Regions from separate parts of the Metabacillus sp. 84 genome, predicted to be linked through region 1. Evidence: riboswitches for the same ligand, from Rfam matches in the RefSeq annotation. Region 1 holds a riboswitch; the other holds the start of a gene.

Region 1 (4,125 bases):
AAAATTATAAGTATTCTCTTGGTTTTTCCCAGTAAATCACCTATAATTTAATCAAGACTGACAAACTGTAACACAAAGGGGATTAGAATATGGGCAGTTTGGGATTTGGAGAAATCTTATTGATACTAGTGGTGGCACTGCTGCTGTTTGGACCAAAAAAGCTTCCGGAGCTTGGGAAAGCAGCAGGAAGAACGCTCCGGGAATTCAAAAATGCTACCCGCGGGATGATGGACGAGGATGAAGAAAAAGCAAAAAAGACAGATGAAAATCGTATCTAATAGATAGAAAATGAACCGGCATAAGGCAGCCGGTTCATTTTTTAATTGGCTATGTTAAAGCATGGGGCTGATTACTAAAACCTGTTGACTGAAAAGAAGGGCGTGAGCCTTTACGTTTGAGAGCGGCAGGATAGGGCAGATCCCGCTGCCGCATAGCGGCAAGGAGGCTTACCGCCCGCCCAAAGATAAACGAACGCCTGCTGGCTGTAATCAAAAGCTAAATTAACAGAGCCTTTTATTTAGATTGGATATCCGTATGGATAAGCTTTAAACGGGCTAACCATTTGACGGTGGGGGTTCTTCGCAGTCACACTAGTCCACCGGCAGGTCCAATTTGATTATTTACTCCATTGGCTGTGCAGAATCGGTTACTTCTTCAGGGACTTCCAGGTCATTCAGTTCATTGTACTTGCTGAACGTGCCATCGACTTTCTGATCGAGGGCAATGGTTTGGCCTTCAACATCTACTGTCATTGACATCATGACAGTTGTAGTATTCTGCAAGAAGGTCTCTTTATCAATTGAATAAGAGAGCTTTAAATCAGTTAATTCTGCAGATGCACCGTCTACGCCAAGAGAAGAAGTAATTTGATTAACCATATCTCCATAAAGATTTAGGAATTCTTCCTTCGGTTCATCAATAGAAATGATGTATTCACTGTCTTCTTCTTTGACCTTAATATCTCCTGCAACTTCTTGTAATCCTTCCAAATCAGCCGCCGGGTTTGATTGAGCTTCAGATCGTACCATTGGGTTATTAGGATCTGTGGCCATTACGGCCCACTCTCCGCCATTTTGAGATACATAAGAGTTGTCTTTGGTTACATATGATTCAAAAGAAAATTCAGACCCGTCTGCTGCAGATTTCGTTGTATTTACAGTGTGGATCAGCATTGGATCCATATTTTGCTCTATTTGCATAGAGGCATCCGTTTTGATTTCTTGCTGTCCATCATCAACAGTCTGGTCCACTGTCATTTCACTGGAGAAGCTCTTCACATCTTCATAAGCCGCAATCGACTTTTCCAAAACCTGTTCTGCAGTTAATTCTTCTGCAGGCTGTTCTTCTGATTTTTCTGTTTCTTCCGCTGCAGGCTCCTCAGCTTCTGCTGCTTCTGCTTCTTTTGCTTCTGTTCCATTTTCAGACGCTTCATCCTCTTTTGACCCTGTAGCTGTTTTCTCCTCTTTGGGAGCGGCAGTTGTTTCTTCCTTCGCCGTACCGCAACCGAATAAAACCAATGAAAGGATCAAAAACATGGAAGAAAGTTTTGCTGTCATTTTCAAATGTGTCACTCTCCAGTCGTTTTTTTATACAGCCTTTGGGACTGCTAACATAAAATTCCATACCCTTGGTTTTCATAAACCAAACAGAAATTTAAGATAAAATACCTGTTTTATTTAAAAAAATTTCTATTATACCCTTATTTTGGAATAAAATGACGATTTTTCTCGAAAAATTGTAATTGCAAATTGACAAACTATTCGTATATAATGAAACTACAAAATCATATTTATGCGCTTAATCCCACACGGGAACGGGGGAACCAATCAGTGCGGCCGCACTAGGGGTGAATCCTTTTACAGGTAGGACATATTCTCTTCGTCCGAATCCGACAGCTAACCTCGTAAGCCTAAGAAGAGACGCTTCAGTGGAATGTCAAGCTACGGATCCGAAATTTGACCCTATAAGCCGCGAGATCTCTTCTCGCGGCTTTTTTGCGTATTTTCCAGAATGGGTTTTACAAGCATCTTGTTTTGGGTAAATCTGCTAGGCTACACTTCTAATCTAACAATTCGTAAAACGGGAGGTCATTTATGAAACTAGCGACGAAAATTATTATTGGACTTATTGCCGGAGCTATTGTCGGAATTATTTTAAACGTTACTTCTCCGGATTTATTTAAACAGCTGGATACGTTCCTATTTACTCCGCTTGGACGCATCTTCCTGAATTTAATAAACATGCTCGTTGTTCCCATTGTCTTCTTCTCTATTACTCTTGGTGTAGCAGGCCTTGGAGATCCGAAGAAGCTTGGAAGAATCGGCTTGAAGACCATTGGGTTTTTCCTTTCGACAACAGCTATTGCAATTACAATTGCACTGGGTTTGGCACTCATCATCCAGCCTGGAAATGCTGGGGAGTTTAATACGGAAAGTGCCAGCTATGAAGCGCAGGAAGCTCCTTCCGTTTCAGATACACTGCTGAATATTTTCCCGAAAAATCCAATTGAAGCAATGGCGAGCGGCAACATGCTTCAAATCATCGCATTCTCTGTATTTATTGGAGTTGGAATTGCGATTCTTGGGGAGAAAACATCTGCTCTGAAAAAGGTCCTTGAACAAGGAAATGAGCTAATGATGTATCTTGTCGGGCTTGTTATGAAATTTGCGCCATACGGGACGTTTGGTCTGATTGCGACAGCAATTGGCAGCCAGGGATTCGATGCGATTAAAGCGATGGGAGTTTATTTTATCGTCGTTCTTATTGCACTTATTGTTCACGCAATCGTGACGTATGGTTCCAGTGTCATGATCTTTGCGAAAAAGAATCCAATCTGGTTCTTTAAAGGATTTGCACCGGCAATGACCGTTGGCTTCAGTACGTCAAGCAGTAATGCGACTCTTCCGCTTTCGATGGAAACAGCCCAGAAAAATCTTGGCGTTCCAAAGCAAATCAGCGGATTTGTTCAGCCTCTTGGGGCAACCATTAATATGGATGGAACGGCGATCATGCAAGGGGTGGCTACAGTATTTATAGCCCAGGTTTATGGGGTGGATTTAACGATCACGGCTCTATTGACCGTTGTTCTTACAGCTGTCCTTGCAAGTATCGGAACGGCGGGGGTTCCTGGAGTAGGATTAATTATGCTGGCACTTGTCCTGAATTCAGTTAATCTTCCAGTAGAGGGGATAGCCTTAATACTTGGAATCGACCGTCTTCTTGATATGGCCAGAACTTCACTTAACATTACCGGGGATGCCGCATGCGCAGTAATCGTGGCAGAGACGGAAAAGAAGAATGGAAGCCTGCCAACTGAAGAAAAAGTTGTGCAAAGCATGTAAATCTTTCAGGAGAAAAGCCGGCAGCGGTAAAGCTGCCGGCTTTTTGTATGACCGGAAATTTTCTGCAGAATACTTGTCTTTTTCAGACGTATAGTAGAATAAAGGATTTTAAGGTGCAAAGGAGCAGCATATGAAAGAATTTATTTTTAGTATGTTCGAGGGACTTGCTGATTTAGGCTACTTTGGAATTGCCATTGGCTTGATGATTGAAATGATTCCAAGTGAGATTGTGCTTGGTTATGGAGGATATCTGGTCTCCTTAGGGAGAATAGGATTTGCCGGAGCTGTTGCAGCTGGAGTAATTGGAGGAACACTGGCTCAGCTGTTTCTTTATTGGCTTGGGTATTACGGGGGCCGTCCGATTCTAGAGAAATACGGGAAGTATCTTCTCGTCAATAAAAAACACCTCGACTTATCCGAGCAATGGTTTGGAAAATACGGAACAGGGGTCATTTTTTTCGCGCGGTTTATTCCTGTTGTAAGGCATGCCATCTCGATTCCGGCGGGCGTAGCCAAAATGCCTGTTTGGAAATTTACAGTGTATACTGTTGCAGCCATGATCCCGTGGACCATTTTATTTTTAATTCTCGGCATTCAGCTTGGAAGCAACTGGATGCATATTAAGGAAGCTGCTCAGCCCTATATGATTCCGCTTATTATTATATTTTTGATGGTCATAGCCGTTTATCTGTTTGCTAAAAGCGCAAATAAAAGAAAAACAGCTTAAACTCTGCGGCTGCAGAGTTTTTTATTATGTTTATTGGATTAGCTTATCTATAAGCGG
Region 2 (12,574 bases), on a different contig from region 1:
GCATCTAAAATATGGCTGAAATGTAAAATGTATAAAGCCATTGACCTTCACGCTGCGTCAAGGTGTAATCTGAACTTATCAGGAGGTGAACACAGATGGAATATACTGTGCAGAAGCTTGCGAAGATTTCGGGAGTTACAGCCAGAACCTTGCGATATTACGATGAGATCCGCATTCTAAAGCCGGCTAGAATGAACTCGTCGGGGTACAGAATTTATGGGGCTGCAGAAGTAGATCGGCTGCAGCAGATTCTTTTCTACCGTGAACTGGGCATCAGTCTCGAACAAATTCAGGCAATACTGGCTGACCCTTCCTTCAGCGGAGCCAAAGCCCTTATAGAACATCGTGAAAAACTCCTGGAAAAACGGAAGCAGCTCGATTTGCTCATTTCCAATGTGGAAAAGACAATCGCAGCGGACGAAGGGAGAATAACCATGTCAGATCACGAAAAGTTCGAAGGCTTTAAACAAAAGCAGATAGACGAAAATGAGGAAAAGTATGGAAAGGAAATTCGCAGTAAATACGGAGAGGATGCCATTAGGCGGTCAAATGAAAAATTGAAAAACATGTCCAAAGAGCAGTACGAGGAAGTAACCCTGCTTGAACAGAAAGTGAAAACGGCATTAGCTGAAGCCTACAAAACAGGTGATCCTGCTAGCGCTGAAGCGCAAAATACAGTCCGCCTCCACAAGCAATGGCTCAATCACTACTGGGCAGAGTACAGCAAAGAGGCACATGCGGGACTGGGGGACATGTATGCAGAAGACGAACGGTTTAAAGCGTATTATGATGAGCAGCAGCCCGGACTCGCTGAATTTTTGAGAGATGCTATTTATGTCTATACCGGCCGGAAAAAGTAATTTGACATGAAACAATACGGGGCCTTAGGCCTCTGTACCTTTAAGTCCTGTTAAACAGCGCCGAAGCGAGGCCAAAAAATAGCCGGCAGATTAGTTTAGTCACCCAGCGCTCAGGCAATCTTGCCAGGCAAACAAGGTGCAGAGGGGCCATGCCATTCTTGCTGAAACCCTTATAGAAGACGAATAAAAAGGCCGCGCGGCATCAAAAGCCGCGCGGCTATTTTAAATAAGCAAACCGACAATTGCTGCTGATAAGAAACTGACCAAGGTAGCTCCGTATAGCAGTTTCATTCCGAAGCGGGCCACGACGTTTCCTTTTTGTTCGTGCAATCCTTTTACGGCACCGGTGATAATACCGATGGAGGAGAAGTTTGCAAAGGAAACGAGGAAAACGGATATGATCGCTGTCGTCCGTTCGGAAAGCTCTGTCATTTTCGACAGATCCAGCATGGCGACAAACTCATTGGAGACGAGCTTGGTTGCCATTATTGTACCGGCTTGTACAACTTCTGCTGCAGGTACTCCAATCATGAAGGCAAATGGAGCAAATACATAACCAAGCATCGTTTGGAACGTGATACCGAAAATAATGCTGAACAGGTCATTAATCGCTGCAATAAGAGCAACAAATCCAATCAGCATAGCTCCAACGATAATCGCTACTTTGAATCCGTCCATGATGTATTCGCCAAGCATTTCGAAAAAGGTCTGCTTTTCCCCCTCTTGAACCTGGACGAAGTCCTCTTCATCTGTAACCTCGTACGGGTTGATAAGATTTACGATAATAAATCCGCCGAAAAGGTTAAGCACCAAAGCTACAATGACAAACTTCGGATCGATCATTGTCATATATGCTCCAAGGATAGAGGCCGAGACCGTTGACATAGCTGATGTGCATAATGTGTACAACCGGTGATCCGGCAGGTATCCGAGCTGTTTCTTAACGGATATAAATACTTCAGATTGACCGAAAATAGCTGAGGCAACTGCATTATAAGACTCAAGTTTGCCCATACCGTTTATTTTGCTCAGGACCAATCCAAGGTATTTGATGATAAGCGGAAGAAGTTTAATGTGCTGGGCAATTCCGATTAAAGCGGAGATAAATACGATCGGAAGCAGGACATTCAGGAAAAAAGGCATTTCTTCTGCGTTTGCGATTCCGCCAAAAACAAAGTTGATTCCACTTGCGGCATACTCTAACAGTTTCGTGAATAAGGCAGAAATTCCTTCAATGATAAACAAACCAATGCCTGTATTTAAGAGGATGAAGGTTAAGATTATTTGAAGTACAAGCATGATGATGATCGGTTTATACTTAATTTGTTTTTTATTGTTGCTGACTAAATACGCCAGCAGCAGAACGACCGCAATCCCTAGTAGCGGAATGATGATATTCAATGCTGAAACCTCCTTATGTAGTAAACGAATGATGACAAGGGACCGTATAAGCAATTGCTGCATGTACTTATCTTTACCCAAACTTTCCCAAGCTAGCACACGGCTGCAGAAAAAACTGTCGATTAATGACGTCGAATGCCCTTTCCTATTATACTGATTTCCAACTAATAAGAAAGGGGTTAATTGAAAAAAATGAATTCGTTTTCTTAATAGGAACAAGTAAAAAGTCATAATCTTCCGCAAAAGTATGAAATTCAGAGCAAATTCCGGATATTGGAACGGCAATGAATCACAGGCTGGCTTATAGTAAAAATCTCACATTTACATAGGGCTATGGGTGAGAGTAATATAGACATGAAAATGTAAATGGCTTAATCCCGCACAGCGGGAGCGGAGGAACCAATTTTCAGGGGCTAATTCTATTTATAGAAGGGATGAAAGAACTCTTTCGCCATCCTGCCCGTCAGCTAACTTCGCAGGCTAAAGCGAAGGAGGTCACGAGACCGCCTTGTTCTAAAGGGCTTTTTATGCTGTTTTTTTCTGCAGCTTTTGCCTTTTGGAAATCGACGGTCTTTTTGTATTGCCGAACTATATACGAAATCAAAAAGGGGTTAATATGCAAAATGAACATAGCGTTTTTCTTGCTCCCAAAAAAAGAAGTCATTCACTTGCCCGTTCAATCGACCATGAGACAGGCGCTGGAAAAGATGGAATACCACCGTTATACGGCCCTTCCGCTTTTAGATGATGAAGGAAGATATGTTGCCACCCTTACGGAAGGCGACTTGCTTTGGAAATTAAAAAATACTCCCAACTTAACTTTTGACACGACGAATAGAATCAGTATCAGTGAAATAGAACTGCACCGAACGAACGAACCTGTTCCCATACATGCCAAAATGGAAGAGATTATTTCCAGGGCAATGGAACAGAATTTTGTTCCTGTAGTGGATGATCAGGGGATATTTATCGGTATTATCCGCAGGAGGGAAATTATTGAATATTGTGCGGAGCAGCTCTTTAACAAAATCTGAACATTTATGGATGTATTTCATATAAACCGATAGCTTCGCACTCGTAATGGGTTAACTGGCATCTATATGGAGACACTAATTCTCATAATCATTAGCTTACTGGGAGGATTATCGATGTCTGAATCTGAGTTCCAGATCTACTGCGAAACCGAATTTGCTCCATTGAAGCATGTTTTATTGTGCCCTGCGAAATATTTGAAAATTGAAGAGGTTATTAATGAGACACAAAAACATTATCAGCATGAAAAATTAAACACAGAAAAGGCTGCCAGGCAGCATAAAGAGTTTGTCCGGATTCTTGAGTCTCAGGGTATTGAGACGCACCTTCTGGAACCGTCTGAAAAGTACCCCGAGCAAGTGTTCACAAGAGATATAGGGTTTACGATCGGAAGGAAGATATTTATTGCCAATATGGAAATGGACATCAGGTTTGGAGAAGAAGCTTTATTAAAGGAATGGCTGACAAACGCAGATGCTGAATTCGTGGATTTGAAGGGGGCTGGAATTGAGGGGGGAGATGTCCTCATTCATGGCCGGACCGTTTATGTAGGGATCAGCGAAAGAACTTCCTCTGAGAGTGTTCCACTGCTTCAAAATTATTTGCCGGGGTATGAAATCGTTCCTGTTCCGATTAAAAAAGAATACCTCCATCTGGATTGTGTGTTTAATATTATTTCGGAAAATGAAGCGCTTTTATATCCACCGGCACTTAATCAGGATGAAATTGATAAGCTGTCGGCACGATTTAACATGATTGAAGTAAACGAAGAGGATCAATTCAGACTGGGTGTGAATGTGCTCTCGATCGACTATAAGAAGCTGATCGCCCTGCCAGGTAACAAGCACACAAATAATCAGCTGAAGAAACTTGGTTATGAAATCATCGAAGCCGATCTATCGGAAATTATTAAATCAGGTGGCGCTTTCCGATGCTGTACTCTTCCGTTGTTAAGGGGATAAGCTGCGCCTTTAGGCTATGCAATAAATAGCGGCTGCACCCATTCTCTTATTTCACACTTAAAGTAAATCCAACGTATCCCTCCCTCATGAAAAATCAACCCTGATATGGATCAGTGTTTTACCTGTAACGCATATGATCTACATAAAGAGGGGGGGAATGTTTATGAGGCGCCGTTTCACTGCTTTTTTGATTGACTACATAATCATAGTGGGATATGGGATGGTATTGGGTCTTTTATCTCCTCTGTTATCGCCTTTGTTTATGGGTAATGCGTTTACTGCGCATCTTAGCAGCTTTTTTATTTTAACGTTGCCTGTGTATTTGTACTTTAGCATTTTTGAAGCTTCTCCATTTCAGACGACCCTGGGGAAAAGAGCAGCAAAATTAAGAGTAGCGGGCTCAGTAAATACAGGGGTAAGTCTATCCAGGTCACTTGTTCGATCGATGATAAAATTTTTACCTTGGGAGATGGCTCATTTTGCCGTTTGGAGATTTTTTTTGCCGACCGATTTGCCAGAGCTGGTCATAATCATGGTTGCCTACGCTGCAAATGGTGCCGCCTTGGTTTATTTGATTGTCCCTTTTTTAAATCATGACAGAAAATTCATTCATGATTGGGCATCAGGAACCAGAGTGGCGGTGAAAGAAAGGAACTGACCTGGATTAGGCACCTCCGTTACTGGGTTTTGCAGTGGACTATGTCCCTTATATAGGCTTAGCCTCCTTTTTCCATTGCTTCATACAGTATATCTGCAAGATGATATGCTTTCATTTTATCGCTGAGCCCTTCCCGTTCAATCCCGAGCTGCATTTGCAGAAGGCATCCAGGGTTGGCGGTTGCGATTACCGCTGCATGTGAGGCTTTTGCCTGCTCCATTTTATGATCAAGAATTTGCATACTCATCTCTGATTCAACAATATTGTAAATTCCGGCTGACCCGCAGCAGCGGTCTGCATCCTTCATCTCCCTGAGCTCGGCTCCTTTAATGGCATGAAGCAGTTTTCTGGGAGCGGAGGAGGTGCGCATGACATTCTTAAGATGGCAGGAATCCTGATAGGTAATTACCCTGGAGGAGAGAGAAAGAGGGATGCTGTGATGAAACCCGCACTCAATCAGCACCTCTGTAAAATCCTTAAGTTTTGCGGAAAACGCTTCTGCCCTTTCCCGCCAGTCCGGTTCATCCTGCAGGAGATGACCATATTCAATAAGAAAGGCTCCGCAGCCGCCTGCATTGGTGATGATATAGTCTGCATTCAGATTCTCAAAAGCCTGAATATTTCGTTTTGCAAGCTCTTTTGCTTCCGCTTTTTCTCCGCTATGTCCGTGAAGGGCCCCGCAGCATGCCTGGTTTTTCGGAATGACGATCTCACAGCCAGCTGCCTGAAGGAGCTTGGCGGTCTTATTATTGGTGTCCATAAACATCGTATCCATTAAACAGCCGCTGAAAAAGGCCACACGTTTAGAGGCCGCTCCTTGAGAGGGCAGGAATTCAGGACGATTTTTCAATTCTTTCATCGGCGGTACGGGAGGGAGCACTTTCTCCATTGTCGCCAGCGTTTCAGGAAACAGCTTCAGAACCCCGATATTCCGGGCAATCTTCTGCAAGCCCGACCGCTGATAAAACCCAAGCAGACCGGTGATATTTCTCATCCTGCTCTGATGGGGGAACAAATGGTGGAATGCAGCCTTCCTCAACACCCTGACAGGAAGGGAATGCTTTTTATTTTGATTGATAATATCGCGTGCTTCCTCCAGTAAATGTCCGTACCTCACACCTGATGGACAAACCGGCTCACATGCCCGGCAGCCAAGGCAAAGATCCAATGACCGCTCCACATCTTCATCAGGTTCGATCAATCCATCGACGACGCCCTTCATCAAAGCGATCCTTCCTCTTGGTGAGTGGGCTTCGTCAAAGTCTGACTCGATATATGTCGGGCAGGAGGGAAGACAGAAGCCGCATCTCATACAGTTCAGCAGTTCATCTTCATTCATGCGCTGCTTGAACTGGTCTTGTATTTTTTCCCTTTCCTGTTCTGTTGTCATGATGACACGACCACCCTTTTTCTTGTGTCTTTCGCAAATACTTTCCCCGGGTTCATGATGTTGCCGGGATCCAGCGCGTTTTTAACAGCTTTCATTGCCGATATGCCAGCTGCCCCTAATTTTAATTCGAGATAAGGTGCCTTCATTTCACCGACTCCATGCTCTCCGGTAATGGTCCCGCCGAGTTCTATTGCTTTTTCAAATATTTCTGCAAATGCTTTTTCAACCCGTTCCATTTCGTCATTGTCCCGGGCATCGGCTGCAGCAGTTGGATGGAGGTTCCCGTCGCCTGCGTGTCCGAACGTACAAATCTGAACCCGGTATTTCAACGCAATTTCATTGATGGCTCTGACCATGTTTGCTATTTCGGATCTTGGTACAGTCGCATCCTCGAGAATGGTTGCAGGTTTCAATCGGGCAAGAGCGGATAAGGCTGACCGCCTCGCAGTCCGCAGTGCTTCTGCTTCCTGGTCCGTTTGCGCAAGCTGAACCGAAACGGCCTGTTCCTTTTTGCAGATGTCCGCCATTTTTTGCATATCCCTTGCTACAAGATCTTCAGGACCGTCCTGCTCTATAAGCAGAACCGCTTTCACATCCGTCGGCAGTCCAATATTGGCGAAGTCTTCGACTGCCTTCAAGGTCGGCTGATCTAAAAATTCAAGCGTTGCAGGAATGATTTTTCCGGAGATAATGGCTGAAACGGATTTTGCGGCTGCTTCCAGATCCTGATACATGGCGAGCATCGTGCTTTTTGATTCCGGCATTGGGATCAGCTTCAGTGTTGCCTCAGTTACAATTCCAAGTGTTCCTTCAGAGCCGACAAACAAACGGGTAAAATCATAGCCTGCCACGTCTTTCGCAAGCTTTCCCCCTGTCCGGATGATGTCTCCATTAGCGAGAACAACCTCTAAAGCCATAACATAATCACGGGTAACACCGTATTTCAGTCCGCGCAGTCCTCCGGAATTTTCACTGATATTTCCTCCGATTGTAGAAATTTTCATAGAGCTGGGATCTGGAGGATAAAACAGTCCAATTGCTTCAACTTCATGGATGATATCCAAAGTAAGCGCCCCAGGCTGAACTGTGACAGTCAGGTTTTCTTCATCGATTTCAAGAATTTTGTTCAAGTGCTTAAATAGGAGGACAATCCCGCCTTCTGTCGGGCAGGTCCCGGCACAAAGGTTCGTACCGGATCCTCTAGGCACAATCGGGACACTGTATTGTCCGCAAAGCTTGACTACCTGGGATACCTCTCCAGCAGATCTGGGTGATACGACAGCTTCCGGAAGCGCCTGGAAATTCGGTGTCGCATCATAGGAATAGACAAGACGGCTTGCGTTCGAGTCTTCTACGTTGCTTTTGCCGACAGCGGCAATCAATCTTTCTTTGAATTCTGCGTTCAGCATATCAATCCCACCTTTATAAGTAAGCGCTTTCTAACAGTATAAAAGAAAGCGGGCTCAGCCCGCTATGTAGATTCCTATAAAAATAGATTAGAATATACCATTAGGTTTTGGGTGATCATCCATGAGCAGAACAGCGAGATAGAGAATAAGGGCATCGTTGATACTCGATGGATTCAAAGACGTCAGCTCTTCTATTTTCTTCAGCCTGTAATGTAAGGTGTTGATATGGATATGCAGTCCTTCTGCTGTTTTTTTGAGTGAATGGTTTTTCTCAAAAAGCATGATAAGGGTTTGGTACAGGTCTCTCTCAGGCAGCAGCGGGGATAGAATCCGTTCAATGTACTCTTCCTTTGTTTCCGGCCGGACTTCGCATAGCAGCATTTCGACCGTCAAATCTTCATCAAAAATCACTCTGCGCTTTACTCCTGAAGATTTTAGGGCTCTTTCAGCCTGGATATAAGATTCTGATAGCCTTTGGGGTTTGACAGTTTTTCCAGCACCGAGATAAACAGGCTGATTGAGCTGTTCCTCCAAATAAGTGTGATATGCCGCGATTCTGCTTTTGGTATAGGCTGGATTTTCTGCTTGAAAAAGCATCACAATCCGGTTGTGACCCCATCGTACGAAGATATCCTCCTGGTGGCTGTTCTGCCACGTCTGCAGAATCGCGGAAATTTTTTTGTGGAAAAGGGCTTCCTCTTGAAATACAGCAATCGCCGCCATTCTGTGAGGCAGCAGATCAATATGCAATACCTGAGCCCGTCTGATAAACGGATCAGACCATTCTTTCAGCTGGATCCAATCAAAGATGAAGGCTTCCCTGCTGCGGGCCTCCCAATTGAGCTGCTCTGAGTAATAGTTTTCCCTTATAAGCAGCTCTGTCATTTTGCGGACTACTTCCCCTAAAGGCAAGATGCGCTCTGGCGACCCGGTAATTCCGATTACACAGGCAACCTCCCCCTGAAAGAAAACCGGCAGATTCATGCCAGCCTTTACTCCGGAAAGCTTCTTTTCATCTTCTGTTGAGATGATGACATTCCGTTTCCCGACAGAGGCTGTTCTGGCGCCTTCATGAAAGCTTCCTTTTCTTCTTTCGTCTGTACTGGCAATAATGGTTCCTTCAGAAGAAACGACAATGACATCTTCATGAATTACTTTTTTGACTTCTTCCACAATTTTGTCCGCTAAATCAGGCAACAGCATCGATTGCACTCCTTTGAAGGGTTTTAATAGAAGGATAGTCCCGGTACTCCATTTCCTTGCGCATCAGCCTGTCAAAATCTTTTACCATTCCTGATAGTCCTTCGGTGTATAAAAGTGAACAAATCCATGATCAGCTGAATATTTTGCACTCTTTGCTTTCTCCTTGCTTGAAACGGTAAAAATTTTGAACCCGTGCTCATCTGACAAGCCGCGCATTTTTTTTATCCAATTTAAAGACCATTGATCCTCCCTGATTTTCGTATATTGAAAACCCTCCCACATAAAGCCATCAATATAGGGTGCAGTTTTGGCAGCGGTATTCATCCCCCAGTTTTGGATGATGGAGAGGCCGCGGTTTTCCAGGTCCTGAAAGAGAAGAATGAGCCCTTCCTGCTGAGCATTCATTTCTTTAGGATCATCAGCAAAATAGTCATCAATATCCCCCACAGTATCCATAAAAACACCGTCAAGCTGTTTATCAGAAATCTGTTTGTCTGCTTCGTTCAGTAGCTTCGTACGGTATCCCGTTGATTTCATATCCATTAAATAGGCATCCCATTCTTCTATATAGACCTTTTTCCCATCCTTTTTAAAAAAGTCCTGTTCTGTGAATTTCTTAAATAGATCATGATTCCAGCGGTCGGCTTCCATCGAGTTTATGTAGCCGTAAACCAGCGTGCCATCTTTTTGGATCTCGCTGATTTGCTTCCCGGAATAAAATACAGGCTCAATGATCACCAGAGGGAACTCAGCAAGCTTTTTAATAATTTTTTCATTGGGAGATCCATAATAGATTTTATAGCGGGTTACATCCGCAAGCGGATTAACGGGTTTTCCTGAATGATAAAAGAACCAGAAAGAAAGCATGAGAACAGCTCCTGTACAAATGAGTACGATTATTTTCTTCTTCAACTTGCCACTTCCTTTTAGAATGCTTACTTCTCTTTCTAACCTACCATACTTCCCACTGGAAAACTTGATTGCTTCGCAGCGGGTGACTGCAGCTGTAGAATCTGAAACAAAATAGACAAATATCTTCGTTTCTGCCTATTTGAATTTTCCAATATAAGGTGTAAAATAAACATGTGAATTAATTCACAATGAAGTGAAATTCTTGAATAAACTCTCGATTTCTGAAAGGATGAGTCATTATGGCAAGCGAAAGAACAAACCGTGTTGTTTTGATTGGAACAGGATTTGTCGGATCTAGCTATGCTTTTGCACTTATGAATCAGGGGATTGCAGATGAATTGATTATGATTGATATGAATGAAGAAAAAGCTATGGGCGATGTAATGGATTTGAATCATGGAAAGGTTTTTGCTCCATACCCGACAGCGATCAGGCAGGGCAGCTATGAGGATTGTTCAGCTGCAGATTTAGTGGTGGTGTGTGCCGGTGCCAATCAAAAGCCAGGTGAGACCAGGCTGGATTTAGTAGAGAAAAATTTAACGATCTTTAAAAGCATTACAGATCAGGTAATGGCAGCGGACTTCGATGGGATCTTCCTTGTGGCTACGAATCCTGTCGATATTCTAACCTATGCTGTCTGGAAATACAGCGGTCTTCCGAAGGAACGGGTGATTGGTTCTGGCACGATTCTCGATACAGCACGGTTCCGGTTTGAGCTGGGCGAGTATTTTAAGGTTGCTCCTCATAATGTGCACGCGTACATCATTGGAGAGCATGGAGACAGTGAACTGCCGGTATACAGCGCAGCAGATGTGGGCGGGGTGCCGGTTTTAAAACGGATTGAACGCGATGAAGCTTGTAAAAAAGAAGATCTGGATGAGATTTTTGTTCATGTACGAGATGCAGCGTATGAAATCATAAAAAGGAAGGGAGCAACCTTTTACGGCATTGCAATGGGCCTTGTCCGGATAACAAAGGCCATCCTTCATAACGAGAACAGTGTATTGACGGTATCTGCTCTGCTTGAAGGGGAATACGGAGAAAAGCACGTATATATTGGGGTTCCTTCTGTCATTAATAGACGCGGGATCCGCGAAGTCATTGAGCTGGATCTGAATAAGGAAGAGAAAGAGAAGTTTGCTCAAAGCGCTGCTGTCCTAAGAAAAACTCTTGCGCCTTATTTTGAAGAAGTCCATGTTAAATAATAGCTGCTAAAGAGTAAAACGCAGCTTGTGCCTGCCGGGCACAGCTGCGTTTATATTTATTTTAGCGTTCCGATTTTTTCAATGGGAGAGAACCTGAATTTAGCTTCCCCGACTACCGATTCTTTTGAAATGCAGCCGAAAACTCTGCTGTCCATGCTGCCGCGGCGGTTATCCCCCAATACATACAGGTATCCATCAGGAACCGTTACTTCTATATTCTCCGTAAGATTCTCGCGCGGGGCAAGTCCTTCTTTGTTGGATTCGAGATAGGGTTCACTATACGTTTTCCCGTTGATGGTAAGATTGTCATTTTTAATTTTAATTGTATCCCCGGGAAGACCGATGACTCTCTTAATGTAATCATCCCGGGTTAGAGGTGAATGAAAGACAATCATGTCGAAGCGGTCAATTTGACTAAGCTTGGAAACAATAATCCGGTTATTGTTTTCAAAAGTAGGCATCATTGATTTTCCTTCTACGGTAACGGGGGTGAAAATAAATTCCCGGCATATAAACGCCACAATAACAGCTGCCAGTAAAGAACCCGCCAGTGACAGTAACTCTTTCGTGCGTTTTTTCATACGGCCCCTCCTCAAGCGGATATTTCCAGCTCCTATTCTACACCTTGGAAGACAGGAAGTGTATTCTTTTTTTCCATTATTTAGAGGGTGTTTGCTTCCTTGTGAAGAGTTGGCCTCGGACGCGCTGCTTTATACCATTGGAAGCAAAAGATGACTGCTATAAAGATGTCAATTGCATCACCGCCGTAGTACATGAGCATTCCGCCGATTTCTGCCTGGTCCTTGCCTACACCGCTTGGCGGGTGCGCGTATACATACTTAGAAAGAATGCCATGGCCTGCAAAAGCCAGTACCAGTACAATGCTTCGGAATGTATATGAGGACCGATGAGCGAGAGGATCGATCGTAATAAATGAAATGGTAAACAGATAACCGGCTAGAAAGATATGAAGGTGGATAAGGATATGAAGCCATAATAGCTGGTGCATCCACCCGTAAAGATCAGTAGTATAGAGGATCCACAAGCCTCCGATGTTCAGCAGGGAGGCGGTTATAGGGTTTCCAAGCCATCGGATTGGAGCGCTTCTAAGAATTGCGGATAGCTTTCTGCCGGTTTGGACAGGGACTGATCGGAAAACGAGAGTCAGAGGTGCAGCAATTGCCATGAGCACCGGTGCCAGCATGCCCAAAAGAAGGTGACTGATCATATGAGCAGTAAAATCCGATAATGCACGCTCAGCCAGGGGACCGGCTACAGAAAAGAGTGATGCGGCAGATCCTGCTGCCCAAAGCCAAATCCTGTAACCCGGCCAATTCTTTTGCTTACTGGCTGCCAGCACATACAGAACCAAGGAGGCAAAAAAAGGCAATGCCAGCAATATCTGACCTGCCAAATAAAGGTCTGGGTTTGCATGATGATGATGCATCAGCCGCCGGCTCCGCGATTTCTCTTTGTTTTAATCAGCAAATACGCTCCCGCTGCCAGCATAAGAAGAGCAGTTATGTTCCAGACCAGATCATA

The links. Region 1 has a riboswitch for cyclic di-AMP ahead of ACQCV8_RS01185 (dicarboxylate/amino acid:cation symporter). Riboswitches for the same ligand answer to the same signal wherever they lie in the genome.
Region 2: linked by a shared signal. The riboswitch ahead of ACQCV8_RS16395 (CBS domain-containing protein) and the one ahead of ACQCV8_RS01185 (dicarboxylate/amino acid:cation symporter) in region 1 are both predicted to bind cyclic di-AMP.

What each region holds. Positions count from the first base shown of each region.
Region 1 is NZ_JBNILN010000001.1:217,059-221,183, reverse strand. It holds gene ACQCV8_RS01195 (twin-arginine translocase TatA/TatE family subunit) at 90-278, shown strand; gene ACQCV8_RS01190 (DUF6612 family protein) at 621-1,556, opposite strand; cyclic di-AMP (ydaO/yuaA leader) riboswitch at 1,785-1,924, shown strand; gene ACQCV8_RS01185 (dicarboxylate/amino acid:cation symporter) at 2,094-3,341, shown strand; gene ACQCV8_RS01180 (DedA family protein) at 3,472-4,068, shown strand.
Region 2 is NZ_JBNILN010000011.1:92,067-104,640, reverse strand. It holds gene ACQCV8_RS16405 (MerR family transcriptional regulator) at 96-860, shown strand; gene ACQCV8_RS16400 (NupC/NupG family nucleoside CNT transporter) at 1,083-2,261, opposite strand; cyclic di-AMP (ydaO/yuaA leader) riboswitch at 2,620-2,758, shown strand; gene ACQCV8_RS16395 (CBS domain-containing protein) at 2,885-3,295, shown strand; gene ACQCV8_RS16390 (dimethylarginine dimethylaminohydrolase family protein) at 3,410-4,255, shown strand; gene ACQCV8_RS16385 (RDD family protein) at 4,419-4,913, shown strand; gene ACQCV8_RS16380 ((Fe-S)-binding protein) at 4,972-6,303, opposite strand; gene glcD (glycolate oxidase subunit GlcD) at 6,300-7,712, opposite strand; gene ACQCV8_RS16370 (CdaR family transcriptional regulator) at 7,800-8,915, opposite strand; gene ACQCV8_RS16365 (endo alpha-1,4 polygalactosaminidase) at 8,997-9,827, opposite strand; gene ACQCV8_RS16360 (L-lactate dehydrogenase) at 10,067-11,032, shown strand; gene lepB (signal peptidase I) at 11,089-11,613, opposite strand; gene ACQCV8_RS16350 (cytochrome c oxidase assembly protein) at 11,694-12,479, opposite strand; gene ACQCV8_RS16345 (DUF2243 domain-containing protein) at 12,479-12,574, opposite strand, start outside.